2 regions of the Prochlorococcus sp. MIT2302 genome follow, and region 2 is predicted to be linked to the other one. Evidence: predicted binding sites of a transcription regulator. Region 2 holds the regulator's gene; the other holds the start of a gene.
The links. Region 2 encodes NtcA, which controls nitrogen genes in cyanobacteria. Its sites were predicted from a motif close to GTANCNNNNGNTAC; they were not measured.

Region 1: a site for NtcA is predicted at 7,286-7,299, ahead of AC6EI2_RS02655 (DUF4278 domain-containing protein). Genes of this name have one in related genera too.

What each region holds. Positions count from the first base shown of each region.
Region 1 is NZ_CM186285.1:451,391-461,062, reverse strand. It holds gene AC6EI2_RS02730 (hypothetical protein) at 1-130, shown strand, start outside; gene AC6EI2_RS02725 (hypothetical protein) at 404-880, shown strand; gene AC6EI2_RS02720 (inward rectifier potassium channel) at 939-1,223, opposite strand; gene AC6EI2_RS02715 (hypothetical protein) at 1,413-1,781, shown strand; gene AC6EI2_RS02710 (hypothetical protein) at 1,953-2,219, shown strand; gene AC6EI2_RS02705 (non-structural protein (NS2)-like protein) at 2,381-2,620, shown strand; gene AC6EI2_RS02700 (type 1 glutamine amidotransferase) at 2,628-3,359, shown strand; gene AC6EI2_RS02695 (hypothetical protein) at 3,393-3,593, shown strand; gene AC6EI2_RS02690 (CAB/ELIP/HLIP family chlorophyll-binding protein) at 3,724-3,930, shown strand; gene AC6EI2_RS02685 (high light inducible protein) at 3,951-4,070, shown strand; gene AC6EI2_RS02680 (high light inducible protein) at 4,070-4,219, shown strand; gene AC6EI2_RS02675 (high light inducible protein) at 4,219-4,365, shown strand; gene AC6EI2_RS02670 (hypothetical protein) at 4,500-4,679, opposite strand; gene purT (formate-dependent phosphoribosylglycinamide formyltransferase) at 5,356-6,519, shown strand; gene AC6EI2_RS02660 (hypothetical protein) at 6,578-6,769, shown strand; gene AC6EI2_RS02655 (DUF4278 domain-containing protein) at 7,406-7,576, shown strand; gene AC6EI2_RS02650 (hypothetical protein) at 7,943-8,119, shown strand; gene AC6EI2_RS02645 (hypothetical protein) at 8,284-8,553, shown strand; gene AC6EI2_RS02640 (nitroreductase family protein) at 8,707-9,258, shown strand; gene AC6EI2_RS02635 (DUF1499 domain-containing protein) at 9,522-9,672, shown strand, end outside.
Region 2 is NZ_CM186285.1:1,684,497-1,694,168, forward strand. It holds gene AC6EI2_RS09620 (DUF3177 family protein) at 1-297, opposite strand, end outside; gene trmB (tRNA (guanosine(46)-N7)-methyltransferase TrmB) at 525-1,169, shown strand; gene AC6EI2_RS09630 (thioredoxin domain-containing protein) at 1,252-1,827, shown strand; gene thyX (FAD-dependent thymidylate synthase) at 1,824-2,462, opposite strand; gene dcd (dCTP deaminase) at 2,465-3,058, opposite strand; gene AC6EI2_RS09645 (cob(I)yrinic acid a,c-diamide adenosyltransferase) at 3,059-3,655, opposite strand; gene ntcA (global nitrogen regulator NtcA) at 3,966-4,700, shown strand; gene AC6EI2_RS09655 (DUF3084 domain-containing protein) at 4,755-5,681, shown strand; gene AC6EI2_RS09660 (RuvC family protein) at 5,682-6,119, shown strand; gene AC6EI2_RS09665 (DUF3146 family protein) at 6,103-6,360, opposite strand; gene pth (aminoacyl-tRNA hydrolase) at 6,371-6,982, opposite strand; gene AC6EI2_RS09675 (TatA/E family twin arginine-targeting protein translocase) at 7,046-7,261, opposite strand; gene psbH (photosystem II reaction center phosphoprotein PsbH) at 7,295-7,492, opposite strand; gene AC6EI2_RS09685 (photosystem II reaction center protein I) at 7,948-8,076, shown strand; gene AC6EI2_RS09690 (DUF3769 domain-containing protein) at 8,157-9,672, shown strand, end outside.

The sequences.
Region 1 (9,672 bases), 730 kb from region 2:
ACTTGATTCTGTTTGTGAAAATTTTGCCGCTGGGAAAATAGATGCCCTCAAAACCCTAAAAGCTTTGGATTTAGATATTGATCATTATTCAATAGGTTTGACTAATACCGCAAAAATATTTTGCGCTTAGTTTTTGATTTGTTTTTATTTTTTTATATCTACCACAACTTAATAACTCTTTAAATTAGGCTCAGTAAATTCTACTTGTAATAACTACTTCTTGATACTACCAATATTAACCTCAAAAAATGTTTGGTTTGTTGTTTTCTACTAAATTGATTTTTTCTTTGCTGTACGTGTAACAAATAACGAAGAAGCCAAAGCATTAGTATCTAATCTAAAATGGTTACTAAGAATTATCTGATTGCAGATTTCCTTTAATCATTTTTTTCAATAAATACATATGAATATCGCTCAATCATCACCATTGTATGAATATTGGAATTCTGCGCAAGAAGAGAATGATGAAAAAAAGAGACTGTTAAAGCTTAATCCAGATAAACCTGCTTCTAATCTTTTTAGGAATGAACCTTACAAATGGGAGAATCTCTATCAAAGCGTTCTTAGGAATGTTATCAGTGGAGATGAATCATCAATAAAAGCTTTGATGGTTTTATTATCTACAATCAGCCAAAAGGAGAAAGACATAGTCCTTCAATCTCTAGAGGCTTTTTTAGATAAGCATTTAATTTCTAAATTAAGAAACGAAAAATATCAGGATATTAAGTCTAGTAAAAACTTTTATACTGCCTTAAGAATATTGTTGACTATTTTTATTAATCCATATGAATTAGAGCTAAAAAAAGAATCAAATCATCTTTATGAGAGAACGGGCATGTTTTTTTATAAATTTAGAAAGATATTTTTATTAAATAAGTGAGATCTAAATTTTTGTTGAATTATTTTAAAATTAGAATCTCAAAAATATATGAGTAGTGTCATTGGAGAGAAAATTTTTCTATTAATTTGATAAGTTTTTCTGAACGAAGGGTTTTTTGTGGCCTGGCCTCATCAAGTACTACTGCACAACATAATTGCCATGAGGAACCTTCTTTTAATTTCAATTCTTTAGAAACATTTACTGGAGCTGCTGTTAAGGAAGTTATTTCATCTATATGTTCGAGGGTTTCCCATAGTTCACTCTCTAAGAAATCCAGTTCAACTTTTGAGAGGAGTTTTGTTGCTATAAAATCTTTGACTAATTCTGTAAGTTCTAAAGACATTTTTAATTTAATCTAACGGAACAATCCATGGGTTTAATAAAAAAGGCTTTCTGTAAAAAGTTATTTGATTTTGACGATAGCATTTATTTAAATTATTTATTTATTTATCAGCTGACTCTCAGATTCCATCATTAATGGCTTAATTCAAAAACTATAATATAAAAAACACTTTCAAAACAATAACTGGAGATGGAGATTACAACCGAATGTGCAAAAAAGGCACAGAAAGAAGCTGAATGGGCATACAACAAAGCAATGGAAAAGTTCTATTATTCAATGCTGGAGGTTGTTTTCTTAAGGATTAAAAGTCACCTATCTAAGCAGGGGCTAGAGAAAGTCGTGGAGATAGATAAAAAAAGAGCTATTAACGAAAATCTCGGAGTTGAATTTAGTCAAAAGACTTGGTCGGTATTAGCTGAAGCTTGGACAGGCGCAGAGGGTTTGGCGATGGCTAAGATCGCTGAACTTTATGGGCTGGAGATATCCGATTTAGACATATCCAAAATTCAAAAGCTCGATGGAAATAATGGTTCTCCAAAATGCGGCCCATCAATCTAACTTTGAGGTACATTTAATCAGTACTGAATATAGTTACTGATTGATTTGAAGTTGCAACAATTAAAAAAATTTCTGAAAGAAAGAAAAAAGCTACTCAAAAAGAAATATCTAAAAAAAATTCTTGATAAACAATCCAACGAGCCTTGACTTTAATTGGTGGTATTTATTCTTATGTCGTACTACTCTAGTCATATGACATATTATGCAAAGCCAAAATATATTCAATATGATGAATGGTTTGATAACAACATAGATCCATGTGAGTTAGAGTATGAGAAGGAAAACAAGTTTACTGATTCTGTTCATGAGAAGTTTTATAAAATGTCAAAGCATAATTTAATTATCGGTGGGTCGGAGTCTCTTACAGATTTAAATAAACCTGAGAGATGTTCAAGAGGTTTTTGCTCATTAACAGATGAGGAATTAAAGCAAATTTAATCAAATCTCAAGAAAAAAATTATATTTAATGATCATTTCTTTATTTATTTAGAAGCTCCTATGTCTTTGATTTGTCTAGGATTTTTCTCCTTTTATATAAAATTAATAAATGATTCCATAGCTCTAAAGTTTTATCTAAAAAAGATGATTAAATTATTTATATGAAATATCTATTACTTGTTACTTTCTTGTTGGGTCTAAGCACCCCATCGGTAGCAGTTACTACTCGAATGTTTAAAGTTCTAGATACTTGTGCAAGATATAGGTTGAAAGAAAAAACTGCTTTAGTCGCAATAGAGGACCTCAAACTAAAATATGATGGTAAAGATGAAAAGGAGGCAGAGCTATTCATCAAATTGTATTGCTCTGTTTTTACTCCAAATGAAAATGTAGATTTTTAATTTATTTATGAGTCGTTTACTTGTTCTTCAGCATTTAGAACGCGAAGGGCCTGGACTTTTTGTAGATATTGCTCAGGAAAGAGGATTAAGTGTTTCCATTTTCCGTTTGGACTTAGGAGACTCTCTTCCTGAACTTAGTAATGGAGATTTACTTTTGGTGTTGGGTGGACCTATGGGTATAAGAGACATTGGAACTTCAACTTATCCATGGCTTATCGAAGAAGTTCGCTTAATAAAAGAAGCCTTAAATCAAGGTATTGGATTAATCGGAGTATGTTTGGGAGCTCAGCTCTTAGCCTATGCAGCGGGTGGTGATGTCGAATTGCTTCAGGAGGAGACATCTCGTCAACCATTAGCTGAAATAGGGTGGGACTTTATTTTTGCGCAATCACTAGAAAATAAAAGCAAACTCACAGCATTTTTAAGTCAACCTTTCCCTGTTTTGCATTGGCATGGAGACAGAATTATATTGCCTAATATTGCGGAGCTGATTGCTAGTAGTAGTAGATGTAAGGAACAATTATTTAGTATTGGTTCGTTAGCATATGGGATACAATTTCATGTTGAGATATTCGATGAAATGGTTGAAACCTGGATTTCAGAAGATCAGAAATTTATATCTTCAGCATTAGGGGTAGACGGGCAAGCCATTCTCAAACAACAACAAAAAGAATTTGCTAGTACAACGCTAGAATCAAGATTAAAATTTTTAAACGTTTTGTTTGACTTATTAAACTAGATAAAAATTCTAGCGGTTTGAATATTTACAAAAATGATTGACGATTTCACACTTGAGCAGTGCAAAAAAGATAAGGAAATTCTTCAATTAAAAATAAAAAATCTTGAGCATGGTATTAATGAAGCAGAAAAAATGATTGCCGAGTCACGTATGAACGATGAGGCATTGATTTTTTTAAGAAAAAAAGTTGCAGAATCTAATCAGGATTTAGCAATTCTATATTTAATTCTCTAATCTCACCTCGTTGTTTTTTTGACAAGTCTCAATATAAATATGTCAATAAAGTGAGCAAGCCGTACCTGACCGTATCTATCACTTTGAAAAATCATACTTTACATTACTTCACATTAATTCAATTCCAGTAATGACATCGTCTTCTTCATCTCAGGTAATCACTGAGTACGGCAAGCAAAACATCTTTGCTCGTGAAACACAGCCTCAGCTTGTCGAGGATTACACCAGCTATCCAGAAGAAGCAGAAAAGACAAATGGCCGTTGGGCAATGATCGGCATGGTTAGTCTTTTAGGTGCTTATTTCACAACAGGTCAAATCATTCCTGGAATTTTCTAAATCAATAACTACCAATAACAATGCAACCATCTAACAAAACAATCCTAGAAAGAAGCATCGGAAGACCAGCCATGATGGCATTCGTTCTTCTAACAGGTATCTACCTAACAACCGGTCAACTTATTCCAGGTGTCGTTTAATGACTACTCAAAACAACAACAACAGCAGAAACATTGATCCTGAAAAGGTAACTGCTGAAAGACTTAACGGCTATGCAGCATTGTTTGGATGCATTGCTCTAGTCGGTGCATATGCAACAACCGGTCAAATCATTCCAGGTTTCGTTTAATGAAAAACCCAACCACTGAAACGCCAAGACTAGAAGAAGGCAAAGTGTTTGCTGAACGACTCAATGGTCTAGCTGCATCTGTTGGTTGCCTAGCCCTTGTCGGCGCATATCTGACAACCGGCCAAATCGTCCCAGGTGTTGTTTAACGAGCAAGGTAATTAGCTACTGGAAAACAGCAGAGCAAATGAATGGCCGTCTAGCGATGATGGGTTTTTTTGCAGCAGTCATTAACTACGGAATAAAAGGCTGGATCATCCCAGGAATTGTTTAAATCTTTTTTTTACGCAGCTTCTTTTGTAGATTGATTTGGGTATAGCGATATGATGCCGCCTTTTGGTGTCTCATACACTCTCTCTACAATTTCACCTTCATTGATGATTACTTTGGTGTTAATTGATCCTGATGGTAATGTATTGATAGCTGGTACGATAGCTTCTTTTAAGTCTGGGAACTGATCCAAGTTCTTGAAGTCTTTAACTTTTTTCTTGGAAACCATTAATGAATGAGTCGAAGTTGTTCTTTTTTTAACTAACTTTGCTTCACTCGTAAAGAGCTTGCAAAGCTAATTACATTGTTATGGTATTCAGGTAAATAATTCGACTAATCATATCCATCCTAATTACAAGTTTTGAATAATCCACAGACGTGCTTGTAAATTTGCCATTTTCTTTGGTCTTTATTTAGGTTTTATAGGTTGCATAAGCAGGCTTATTCCCAAAATACATATTCAAAACCAGCAATAGCGATGACATTTAAATGAATAAATTTGTTTGCTTCTACTAAGTTTTATTATTGTTTTAGTCAAATAGATTGTACCTAATGTCAACAATTAACATTATTTCATTACTCAAGAGTAGTAATCAAAACCACAGAGCTAGTTTAAATATGATTTTTCTGTTTTCTTGACTAGAAGAGATATCTGCTAATAACCAGTTATTTTTAATCAAAAATCACAAGTGCTCTAATTTATAGGAACATTCAATTCCTGTGGAGTCTTTTTAATTCTTTATCTAGAAAGATTTTATCTTTGATTAAAATACTTGTTAACTTCTACTTCTTTTTTTATTAATTTAATCTATTTAAGATTTTTATGCTTATTATATTTATATACTATTTCTTGACCTGTAAATAAGATTATGAATTTTTTTCCAAAGAAGATAATGCTTTTAGGTAGTGGAGAATTAGGTAAAGAGGTGGCAATAGCTGCAAAAAGATTAGGTTGTTATGTTATTGCCTGTGATAGATATAATAATGCTCCTGCTATGCAGGTAGCTGATCAATTCGAGGTGTTAAATATGAATAACGATAATGAACTAATAGAAGCGATATATAATTGTAAACCCGATATTATTATTCCTGAAATCGAAGCATTAGCAGTAGATGTCTTGAAGGAAATTGAACAAAAGATAACAGTAATACCCAATGCTCGAGCTACTGCAATTACTATGAACAGAGATAAAATTAGGGATTTGGCTTCTAATGAATTAAATATAAGAACTGCAAAATTCAGTTACGCGATGAATCAATTTGAGCTAAATTTTCATGCAGAGAAGATTGGTTATCCTTTGTTTATTAAGCCAGTTATGAGTTCTTCAGGAAAAGGACAAAGTTTAGTTAAAAATAAAAATGAACTTGACCTGGCTTGGACCTTGGCCATTGAAAAATCAAGAGGTAAATCTAATAAAGTTATATTAGAAGAATTTATTGATTTTGATTTGGAAATTACCTTATTAACTATTAGACAATTTAATGGTAAAACATTATTCTGTGCGCCCATAGGGCATGAGCAAAATAATGGAGATTATCAATGTAGTTGGCAACCAGCTGAATTAGCTGAAAGTGTATTAGCGAAGGCTCATCAGATTGCTAAATGTGTCACTGATAATCTTGGAGGAGTCGGTTTGTTTGGGGTTGAATTCTTTATCAAGGGTGAGGAGGTGATTTTTTCAGAGCTTTCACCAAGGCCACATGATACAGGTTTGGTAACTTTGATAAGCCAAAATTTAAATGAGTTTGAATTACACCTTAGAGCTGTTTTAGGTTTACCAATACCAGAAATAGTGTGTACTGAACCTTCTGCGAGCCGAGTAATTTTGGCTTCAAAAAAAACCACAAACATATGTTATGAGGGACTTGAAGAAGCCTTAAGTCAAGCGAATACAAATGTGTTTATATTTGGTAAGCCCATCTCAACCGAAGGCCGTCGAATGGGAGTAGCTGTAGCAAAGGCTTCAACAATTGGTGAAGCAAGAATCAAAGCTGATAAGGCAGCTCAATCAATACAATTCATATATGAATAACAAGCTTTCAGATTCTCTGTCTGACTTCAAAAAGTGCAAGTCTATTTGGTTTCAATTCTTGACTGAGTTAAATTGGAACCCAAATGCAATTAACCCACTCGAGTTGGTTCCGGAATCTTTTTGGCCTCAAGTTACTGACCTCTTAATTGAAGCAAAATATATAGGTCAAAGCAGGAATTATTACCTCAGAGAGTCTGATAGGTATCTAGATTATTTAAGTAAAGGTGGTAAACCTTTCAAAAGAGATTGAACACCATAGCTAATGTGATAACTTCAAGCAAATTTTTTAGCTAATTTCAATTTTCTCGTAAACGCAGCACTGTTTATATTTTTTTAATAGGTGTTGCTAAAAAAAATTAAATTCTCATTCACCTAATGGTATAGATGATCCTAAGTTTCGTTTTTTAGCTCTTCTCTTTATAAATCTAATATTTATGTCAGTACTCAGAAACTGGATTTTAAATAATGAAGCTTTTGTGTGGCTCCTAAATGGTTTGCCTTCATGGAGTACTTGGGAGGCATGTTATTTGAAATTTACAATACTGTTTTATCTGGAGTAAACTGTTAATTACATTGACAATTCAGGTATTTATCTGATCATATTTTTATTGAATATCTTATTTAAGAATAGGAACATAGAGATAGGTTATTAAAAATTTAAAAAAGTAAATGATCAGGATAAATTATTTTTTCTTTTTGAGTAAAGGGTTCTTTTTAGTTGGAAACTCAACTATTTCGGTTAATACTACAAAATTCCTTTTTTTATGTATCACTAGGAACATCATTTGGGGATAATTTCTGTTATTTTTAATTTACGTTCAGCTATTTTTAGCTGCAGTAAGACTCGAGACATGGAACGGGGTCTTGAGCACTACGGGAAAGAACAATGACTGTTCTTACTTACAGAGGTAAAGAGTATCTTCAACATAAAGAGGCTACTCCAAAAAAAGTTGTAGAACTTAGTTACAGACGTAACGTCTACACATCTAAACAAGCAGAAGCTAAGAAGCAAATGCAAGCATCCTTGACTTACAGAGGCAATTCATACCAAAAGTAAATTGAGGGTGTTTTTAGGGGGGATTAATCATCCCCTTTTTTTTTTTATTTCTACAATTAATCTTTAAATTAAAGATAGTTTTGCCAATATGTATTTTTGCTTGAGTTCTATTACTCTGGTTTTATGGGTGGTTTCCGATGTAGAAATAGTATTGACTCCGAAATAATCACAATGATTACTGAACAGTCATGGCCAAGTTGTAAGCTTCCAAAAACTCAAAAGGCACTTGAAGCTATTTATTCAATGCTATGGAAGAGGCCAAAAGTGTTTAGGTCGTATTACAGATCAAATTAATAGCTTTCCAGGAAAACACTACACGCACCTCACTAAAAAGTTGTCGAGAATAACTATGTAATTCAATAATAAATGAAAAAATCCTTCAATCTTAACAGTAGATTGTTAGCTCTATTTATGTTTTTACCTATTACACCAAGTATTGCTGCCTTTACTGTTTTTACACAATCAGTATTTAATGACAGGAGTACCGAAGTATCGCCAATTTCTTATCATACGAAGCGGGTGATTGATGCATCTAAAAAATAAGAGTTACATTTTCGCTTTGATCTTGGACAAGTATTTAATTTGATTCTTTTTACGTGAATGATTTTTGTTGTTTTCTTATTAACTTTTTATTCGAACTTAGTTTAAATACTCTTTACGCGGTGAGATTAGTAGGTTAAAAGTCAAAGTAACAGCTATCTGCAAGAATGGTTTTACCGAAAAAGCTTAGGGCCTTTGATGACGCAATCTTCGATAGACATCCTGATTTAATAGAGGCTCTGAAACCTAACGATCATTTTCCAGAACTAGAAAATATCTTAAAATATAAAGCTGAAAATTTACCTGCTGGATCCCTGAATACAAAAGTGATTATCAATGACGGGGAAATAGTTGAACGCGTGTTCAAGACACCTAAGGGCGAAGTAGTCTCTTTGTTCTCCAAACCATCAAATTTGTTTTTTGATCAAGTTGCTTAACTGGTGATATTTTTGCTTATCTTTCTTTTCTATTGAGGTAAAATTTAAGCAAGTGGAAGGATCAAATCATCGTTTATTCTTTGAAGGCTTTAATCAGCTTCCTCTGAGAAGCTCATTATCGGAGCGCCATAGTTAATTACATCAATAAAAATCATGGAAATAACTCAAGCAATTCAAAAACGAAGGACAATTCATATTTTTTCAAAAAAAACTGTTCCTTATGAAGTTGTTGAAAAATCAATAGGTGCAGCTAATCAAGCGCCCTGCCATAGAAGAACTTTTCCATGGCGTTTTACCAACATTGGAATAAAAAAACGAGAACTTCTATATCAACTACAGCTAACTTTGAAGTTTGGTTACGAGCTAACAGATGAATCTAGTTTAAAAAAAATAAGGGACAAAATGTTCAATCCTTCCCATTTGCTTATTGCTACTCAAATATGCACTGATAATCAAGTTCAAAAACTAGAAGATTATGCTGCTTGTGCTTGCGCGATCCAAAACCTATCGCTTTCACTTGTTGCAGATCATGTCGGTTGCAAGTGGTCAACAGGTAAAATCACAAAAGACCCAAATACTTATAAAATTGTAGAAATAAATCCATCTGAGGAGGAAATAATTGGTTTTATATGGATCGGATATGGAGCTGAACCACCTTTGATCAAAAGGCCTCCTGTTAGCACTATCTATAGAGAAAGGGATTAGTAACTTGGGTTAACTCACAGAATAGAGATAATGAAACTGATAAGGAAGTGTTGAGGCCACACTAAATACAATAAGAATCATACTTGTCTTATCTAATCGTTTAATTATTTATAAATACTTTTGAATAATTTAATAGGAGAATCTTTTTCTTATGAGTATTTTATGTAGGGAGAACTAGACATCAACGAGTAAAATTTATGAAAAATATGACCACAGGGGGGATAAACTTTGTGTCATGATCAATAAATAAACTAATGTGAAATATGCCATATCCTAAATCAGGTCTTAGTCCCTGTTTAAATCCACTAAATTGCGTTTTTTTTCAAAAAGAATTTGAAGATGTTGATAAGACATTTGATCAACTTGTCAGGATTGCCCAAAAGATCCCTAGAACAAAAGTTTTAGAGAGTAATC
Region 2 (9,672 bases):
AATTTCTTCATTGAGATCAACCCAAAACCAAATAGAAGAAATCATTAGTATTGGTGAGATTAGAGATATGAATAGGCCTAATTGGCTCTCACTACTTAGAAACAGAATATTTATTGCGTAAAGACTAGAAACTTTCCAATAAATTGATAACAATCGATCAATAGAGCTTGAATTTGAAATTTTTGCCCAAATAAAGAGAAACAAAGGCAGACCAAATGCAAAAGTGGCTGCAATACGATATGAGAGCCAAACTAGAATTTGGAATTGAGGTTCAGTCAAGACAATAATCTCATTCATATGTATTATCAGCCTTTATCGATTGTTTTCATCTTTATTCCCAATTATTAAAGACTTTTCTCTATATTCACAGAAAAAGCCTGACTCAGAAATAGAATTTATTCTATATTTTTATTGACAATTAGTAGCAAATAAATAATAAAGTTTATCTTCTTGAGACTTTGATCAGGAATTTGAAGTTAACTTGCTAGGATATAACTTTAACTTATTAATATCAGGCTTCATTTGTGAGACAGCATGTAAATCCTCTAAGCCATTTTTTTCAGTTACCTTTATCACTGCCAAGTAATTCTATTCTTTTCAAAAATTCTCATGACCCAATTCATCTAGATATTGGTTCTGCTAAAGGAGAATTCTTAATAGAATTGGCATCAAAATTTCCCAATTGGAATTTTTTAGGACTCGAGATAAGAGAACCTCTTGTTAGTTCATCTGAAAGAAAAAGAAAACAATTGGGATTGTTAAATTTAAAATTCCTATATTGCAATGTGAATATTAGCTTAGATGAATGGTTGTCAGATTTAGATCTTAATCAATTAAAAAGAGTTTCGATTCAATTTCCAGATCCTTGGTTTAAACGAAAACATCTTAAAAGGAGAGTTTTAACAAAAAGTCTTCTTAATTCGATTGCACGATCTATAAGTAAGGATGGTGAACTATTCATACAAAGCGATATATACAAACTAATTGAATATATGACTAATATTATTGATGAGAGTATTTATTTTGATAGAAAAATTTTAAAAGGATTAAAATGGCTTGAAAAAAATCCCTATGAGGTAACAACAGACAGGGAATTATTTGTTCTTAAGCAGAATTTACCAATATATAGAGCGATGTATATTAGAAATAGTACTCTATTCATAAATTAAGTTGATTTATAATTAATATAATCGTATGCTTTTTGAATTGAAGTATTTTATATATAATTAACTATAGGAATGCGTATCTATTATGAAAGATAATACTAGTGCAGGCAAAGACCTTAGTGATTTTCAAAAATATTTTTTAGCTTTTCTAAGTTTTTTTCTAGTGATTGCTTTACTCTTTATTCGCAATGGTTTTAAAGAAAATGCAATGCTTGATCGATTAGCTAAAAACTCCCTTTTACCTGAAAATGCCTTGTTAAATGGAAAACCTACAGTTTTTGAATTTTATGCAGATTGGTGTGAAGCTTGTAAGGAGATGGCTCCAGATATGATTGATGCAAAAAAACAAAATGACAATAAAGTCGACGTTGTTTTACTGAATGTTGATAATTCTAGATGGATTGATTTGATTGAAAAATATGATGTATATGGTATTCCTAAGCTGATTTTTTTTGATGATAAAGGTGTTATGAAGGGGTTTTCATTAGGGGTTAGAAAATATAATGAACTTAATGAAATATTTATCTCTTTAATTAATAATTCAAAATTACCATCTTTTACTACAGAATCAAACTCAAGCAATTTGTCATCAGAATTTTTCTCTAAGGAAGAGAGTTTTAATAACATTATTAAAACTGAAGCTCCAAGAAACCATAGTTAATTGAGCCAATTTAAAGCTGATGAAACCACTGGGTATTCTTGCGAAAAAATATTTTTGCACTCTTTTGCAATATCCATATGTTCTTTTTGGGTCCCATGGCCAGTTCGTAGATTTATGTAATGAATCCAAGACCGACATGAACCTGTCATGTAAATCCTAGTTGGTGTAGCAAGTGGAAGTACAAATCTTGCACATTCTTTTGCTATTCCTGCTTCTAGCATTTCTTCATAAAGTTGTTTATTTAGATTGAATTGACGTTTAATCTTTTCATTAAATTGATTTATAATTTTTTCTGATAAATCTGAAATTGAATTTTGTCTATTTTTATTATCTTGCCTTCTCAATTCAGGTAGGGGTATTTCTCCAAGTGCTCTACTATCTGCATAACGTTGCGAGAATTCTTGAAAAGTAAATGATCGATGTCTCAATATTTGTGCTGCAATTCCTCTTGTGGTTTCTATTTGTAAAGTCATATAAGCTTGCTCAAAGACACTCCAATGTTCATTTTTGATGCAATATGCTAATAATTTACTAAAATCTTCATTATCTTGATTTTTTGGATTACTAACTCTGGCTATGTATGCCATGTTTTTCTCAGCATCTGGTGTAGAAGTTATTAATTGAACAAGACTCATATTCAAACTTTTGCTAAGGTAACTTTTTCTTTTTGATGTTGATATTTGCCTTGCCTATCGCTATAAGTAGTCTCACAAGGGTCACCTTCAAAGAAAAGTAATTGACAAATTCCTTCATCAGCATAAATCCTGCAGTCCGCCCCAGAACTGTTACTAAATTCAAGTGTTAGATGACCTTCCCAGCTTGCTTCTGCAGGCGTTGTATTGACAATTATTCCCAAGCGAGCATAAGTACTTTTACCAAGACAAATAACAGTAATATTTGGCGGGACTTTCATTTTCTCTAATGCCACTCCAAGACCGTAAGAGTGAGCAGGTAAAATAAAATATTTACCATCCTGATCTTCTTTTAAATCGGTAGGTTCTAGATTCGCAGGATTAAATTTTTTTGGATTCATTACTGTTCCTGGAACATGCTTGAAAATCAAAAATTCTTTTGAGGATAGACGCAGATCGTATCCATAAGATGAGCAACCAAAGCTTAAAACAGGTGATTTTTTTGATTCAGGTTCAAGATGCCTTATTAGTTTTTCTTGAAATGGTTCAAGCATTCCTAAAGAAGCTTGCTGTGAAATCCAACGATCGTTCTTTAACATTTAATTGCAGCGTAATTCGGTGATTTGATCAGCCATCTCAATCACTTTAGGAGGAATTGATTGTCCCGTAAGAATAATATCTGTAGATGATGGGCGGTTATTGATCATAGAAATCAAATCAGTTTCTTCTATAAAACCAAGGCTAATTGCCATACCAATTTCATCAAGTACGATTTTGTCTAACTTTTTTTCAATTAAACGTTTTTTACAAAATTCCCATATTTCTTTAATTGCTTTCTCTTCATGTTTTTTCTTAAAAGATAAATTTTCCTCTGGCAACTCTCCAGGTAAGCAAGTATCAATAGCTGGTCTTAACCACTCCAGTCGACCACAAAGATTTACTGCTCCATGGGGACCTTGATTGACTCCGCCTTTCAAGAATTGAGATATTAACACTTTGCTTCCCAAGCCTGCAGATCGTAGCGCTTCGCTTAAAACAATAGAAAAACTACCTCTAAAAGGAGAGGTGTGTATTTGTAATTGGCCTTGTGTTTTAACTAGTTGTAAAGGTTTTCTATCTGGAAGAGCCCTAAGAGAAGGCCCTTTGGCTAGTGACAAGTCCTCTCGTTGAGCATTGATGCTTGATCCTGCATTCATCTCAAATTCGATCTTAACGTCTAAATTTTAATCTAGCGCCTTTAAAATCTGTAATCAACCAAAGAACACTATCTGTGGTGTATGAGGTAAATTTTTTTAACTTTTAAGATTCTTCGGAGCTTTGAAGGAGTTTAAATTTATAGATCTATTTCTTGAATGTTTTCAAGTCTATTTTAAGCATGCGGATTTTAAATAGTAGAATTCAGAACGAGGAAAGAAATTGAGATGGGGATTAAGGGTGAAAAAAGTCGCCATGGCTACATATCGTTTTTTCACAACTTATTAATGTTCTCAGAACGATCAATTAAATATGGTCACTTCGTTTCGTGGCTTTACCCGTTTCAACCAACAAAAAAATAGCCATATGGCTGTTAATTCATCATCAAATTCTTTGCCTCCAACCAACACTTTGTTGGAAGTAATTAAGTCTTTAGATGGTGTCTCTACCGAAGTCGTAGATAGGTCAAAAACAATTTTTTTCCCTGGCGATCCAGCAGAAAGGGTTTACTTGATTAGGCGTGGTGCTGTTCGCTTGAGCAGGGTATATGAAACAGGTGAAGAAATTACAGTTGCTTTATTGAGGGAAAATAGTCTTTTCGGAGTTTTATCTTTATTGACAGGGAATAGATCAGATCGTTTTTATCATGCAGTTGCATTTACTCGTGTGGAACTCGTAGCGGCCCCCGCGACTTCGGTAAGGAATGCAATTGAGCAAGATGCTTCGGTTGGTTTGCTTCTTCTACAAGGTCTATCAAGTCGAGTACTTCAAACTGAGACAATGATTGAAACTTTAACTCATAGAGATATGTCTTCTCGGCTTGCCAGTTTTTTGCTGGTTTTGTGCAGGGACTTTGGTGTACCTGGGGAAAAAGGTGTAACAATTGACCTAAGACTTTCACATCAAGCTATTGCTGAAGCTATTGGTTCAACCAGAGTGACAATTACACGACTGCTTGGTGAGTTAAAAAGTTCATCATTGTTGGCAATAGATAGGAAAAAGATAACTATATTCGATCCAATAGCCTTAGCAAAAAGATTTAATTGAAGCCCATTACATACTAAGGTTTAAGAGGTTTGCTTAATTCCACTTCTTCTTTCTGTGACAGTCTGGCTGAAAATTCTTTTGATATTAATCCTAGGTGGAATACTATCTACTCTAGGTGATCGCTTAGGTTCTAGAGTTGGTAAGGCTCGTTTAAGTATCTTTAAATTAAGACCAAAAAGTACTGCTGTTTTAATAACTGTTTTTACTGGAAGTATTATTAGTGCTATTTCATTTGCAACAATGATTATATTTGATAGGGATTTAAGGGTCGGATTATTTCAACTAGAGGATATTCGAGAAAAGATTATAGATAGTGAAAAAGAATTAAAAAAATTAGAAAAAAATTTATATGCTTTTAGAAGTGGAAATGTAGTAATAACTAGTGGCCAGACTTTAGTAACTAAGACCATTAAATTAAATAAAAATAGTGATATAAAAAAAATTATCGAAAGTTTGTTGCAGCAAGCTAATCTTTATGCTTTTAATTTAGTAAAAACAAATCAATCTAATTATAGAAGGATCTTATTAGTTCGTAAAGATGATATTGAGAAGCTTGAGAGTAAAATATCTGATAACAGAAGTTGGGTTGTTAGAATTAAATCAGCAGGAAATATACTTAGAGGTGAAAATTATGTTTATGCATTTCCTGAGGTCACATTAAATAAAATTATTACAAGCAAAGGAGAGGTTATTGCTTTAGAAAATATATCTTTATCTGATTCTGACTCTGAATCGATTAGTAAAAAGATTAATCTTTTAATGGCTTCAACTTTGGCAGAGGTTAGGCGACGAGGTTCTTTAAGTTCTGAGTTGCAAATTAATGCTAATCAAATTAATAATTTAGGAAAGTATCTAGTTAGTAAAAGAAAGGGAGAATTTCAAATAATAGCTAGAGCTGTTGATACGCATCAAAGTGCAGATAAAGTCTCTGTATCATTAGAGCTAAAGTCTTTAGAAGAAATTATTAGAAGCAAGAGTTAAATGAGTTTTTACATATCAATAGATCCAGGTAATAAAAAATGTGGCTTATTGTTGGCTGATATTAAGTCCAGAAAAGTAATTGAAGCAGGGATAACTTCGTTAAATAAATTTCCTGATTTAGTTTCGTTTTGGAGTGAAGATTATGAAATTAGTAAGATAATCATTGGTGATGGAACAAATTGTAAGTATATAAAGAATGAATTAAAACGAAAAAAATTTTTTGATCTAAATTATGTGAATGAAAAAGGATCAACTTTACGAGCAAGGTTTAGATATTGGGAAATTTGGCCTCCAAATTATTTTATTCGTTGGCTTCCGAAAGAAATCCTTTTCCCTCCTGACAATCTTGATGCCATTGTAGCTTTGATTTTATTGGAAGATTTTTTAAAATCTTCATTGATCTGGCCTGAGAAACTAGATATTAAAATTTGGCCCTAACTGTAAAAATGTAATCCCCGCCAGACTCAAGTTTGTAATCAGCTTTTACTAAATACCTCTCTAAGGCATCTTTGATTAAGGCTCTTCCAAGTGGTGGTTCTACAAAAAGTTGTCCTCTGTGAAACGCCCAAATAAAACTCCATTCGAAATCCCCTGCACGAACAATCCCCTCAACCTTCTGTTCATTAAAGCATTGCTTATGAATTTGAAGATATGCAGTAGTTGATGGTTTGTTATTCATTCTCAAACAGTTATGATTTCTCAGGCTTGTAAGAATTTAGTCGAGTAGTTATATTTTCCCAATTATTTGATGTGATTGAATCAATACAACTAATAATTTCCTGAATGATCAAATTTAATACTATAAATTCTTCATTTGAAAATCTACCTAAGACATGAGATATAGTTTTAGATTTTCTGTCTTGTTGAATCTCACTTGGGGGTCCTATCCCAATCTTTAATCGCTTAAACTCAGCAGTACCTAGATGTTTGATAATACTTTTTAATCCATTATGACCGCCTGAACTACCCTTAGAGCGGACTCTTATTTTTCCTAGAGGTAGATCCATATCATCTACTAGGACTATTAATTGATGATTTTCAAAATTAAACCAATCCTTTGCTGATCTAACTGATTTTCCACTTTCATTCATATATGTATTAGGCATTAAGAGTCTTGTTTGTTCTATACCTGAGCCATAAGCACAAGTCCTACCAAATAATTTTTTGCTTTCACGAAAGCTGCAATTATTTTTCTTTGAAATCTCTTCTAAAACCATGAAACCAACATTGTGTCGAGTTTTCTTGTACTCAACTCCTGGATTTCCTAAACCAACTAATAATTTTATGTTATTGCCCAACATATCAAGTAGATAGAATCTCAGTTGATTCTAAAAGTTAAATATATTTATTTAATTTTGGAGAAATTAATTTTCTTTCTCCAAAATGTCTTCATTTGAAGACTCTTCTTCTGTCATAGCGTTTTTGATTTCACGTTCAAATTCCGTAGAGGCGCTCTGAAGACCTTTGAGGGTTTTACCAATAGTTCTTCCAAGTTCAGGAAGACGTTTTGGACCAAAAATAACAAGCGCTAATCCAGCAATAACAGCTATTTCAGGTAAACCAACCCCAAAAATATTCATGAGCAAAATTCAACTACTCAGAATTTAATCAATTCAGCCGTTCCAGTCGACAGAAAAACCTTGTAGGAGAAGTGATTGGTTATAAATTTGGAGCATTATAACTAGAAAAATTAGTAGCAAAATTCCTATAAAAGCCATTACTGGTACTGCTCCCCATCCTGGTACAACTTTTCCTTGTCCAGAATTGCCAATGGATTTAAGCAAAGATCCAAGTGCTGTTTTTTGTCCCATGTCGGTTCTCTTAGCTCAGATTTGTATGAGTCCCGATATTGTATGAGAACTTGTCCAAAAGAAGAAGAGACTGTAGAAACTTGTGATGGAATGACCTAAAAAAATATGATATTTAAGAATTATGCTTAGAAAAAAGCTGAAAAAAGCTGAAAAAAGCTGAAAAAAGCTGAAAAAAGCTGAAAAAAGCTGAAAAAAGCTGAAAAAAGCTGAAAAAAGCTGAAAAAGAAAAAGAACTAGATAAATACAAAAACAAGGAAAGTTAAGGATTTGAGAAATTTGAATGAGGAAAAAAATTAATCTCTCTATCTATATTCCTTGCTTTGATTGACTTTTTAAGCTTTATCGAAATTAAAAAAACTTTCAAGTTTCCAAAAGTCTGTAACACCTTTGCTTTTTTCATTGGAGTTATTGACTTCATAGGATAGGTTTAACCTCTAATTACTAGGTTAGGATTCATGCTTGCCCTCAAGATTTCCGTTTATACGGTCGTCTTTTTCTTTGTCGGGATCTTTTTATTTGGCTTCTTGGCAAGTGATCCAACAAGGACTCCAAATAGAAAGGATTTGGAAAGTCCTCAGGATTAAAAATGACACGCTAATTACTGGACTAAACAAGCTCCTGTAATTTCTTTTTTCAGTATTATCTTTTCGTCGGCTTAAATGATTTGGCGGCGAAGAGAAAATATTTCTTTTTTGTAAACCTTGGTTTCCTTGGGTTTGCTTCATTCGCCTATTTTTTTGACGTTGCTTTTGGGAAAGAGAATCTTCTTGAAAATTTAACTGTTGATACTGATAAACACCCACCTGTAGAAAAGTTAAAAGGAGAGCAAAAAGACAATATTTTCTTAACTCTCAAGATTTTCTCAGATAAGCAATATGATTACGATCAGGATATTTATTTAGCTCAGGGAAACGTTAAGGCAATAATAAATGGTTGGGTCTTAAGATCTGATTCGCTAAGTTATAATAAAACTACTGGTATTGTAACTGCAAAGGGGAATATTAGATTTAGAAAAAGAAGGCAATATTTCAGAGGTAAGGAATTTCAATATAATTTATTAAAGCAAGAAGGAAGTATTAAAAATGTATACGGGATATTGGATATTCAAAACGTTTTGAATGATTTAAAATTCGATGCTAATTCAAATGAAAATAGTTCTAATAATATACTCAAAAATACTTATAATGATGGAATAGAATTTGTTTTTGGCAATATTAAATTGCCAAAAAATAAAATTACTTTGTCAGATAAATCAAAAGGGTCTATTAATAATTGGAGGTTTAAATCTGATTTAATAACTATTAATGAGAGTGGCTGGAAATCTAACAGAATAGATTTTACGAATGATCCATTAGATCCTCATCAAATTGCTTTTGTGGGAATAGATGTCATAGCAGAAGAAGACAATGAAGGTCAATTACTAATTACAACGTCTAAAACAAATTTAATTCTAGAAAATAGAACGAAAATTTCTATTGGTAAAAGAATATTTAGAGGGACGAAAAAAAAGAGAAAATATAGTTTAATACTTGATGGCAAAGATCGTGATGGATTGGTCTTAATAAGAAGAATTGATAAAATAAATTTGACTAATAACTTAGAACTTGAGTTTCAGCCTCAGTTTCTAATTAGTAGATCTCTTTTAGATAAAACACATAGTTACAATAGTGATAAAAGTCAAGAAGGTAAAGACGTAAAATATTCGGATATGTTTGGTTTGAATATAAAACTAAATGCAAGTTATAAGGATTGGGATTTTGATAGTGTAAATGATCTGAGTACACTAAATACAAAAAGGATTTTTAGTGGCCTTAGACATTCATCCTCTTTAAGAAAATATTTTGAATTGCCAATTCTAGATGAATCGAGTTTTAATGTTTTTACTACTTATAGGTCTAGAGCGTGGAATGGAACAATAGGAGAAACTGAAATTAAATCAGCATTTGGAGGTTTTTTTGATAAGACATATTCTTTTGAAGCTGCTAAAGGGAAACAAAATTTAAATATTCGATTTGGATCTGCTAAATACGAAGCAGAAGAACTTAAAAATACTAAACTTAAGAGTCTCTGGAGAACTAGCTTTTTTGCTTCTTTAGACAGTGAATATCAAATATGGAAGAGTAATAGAAAAAAAATTGATCAGAATAGAAAGATGCTTTTATCTCCTATTTTAGTTAATC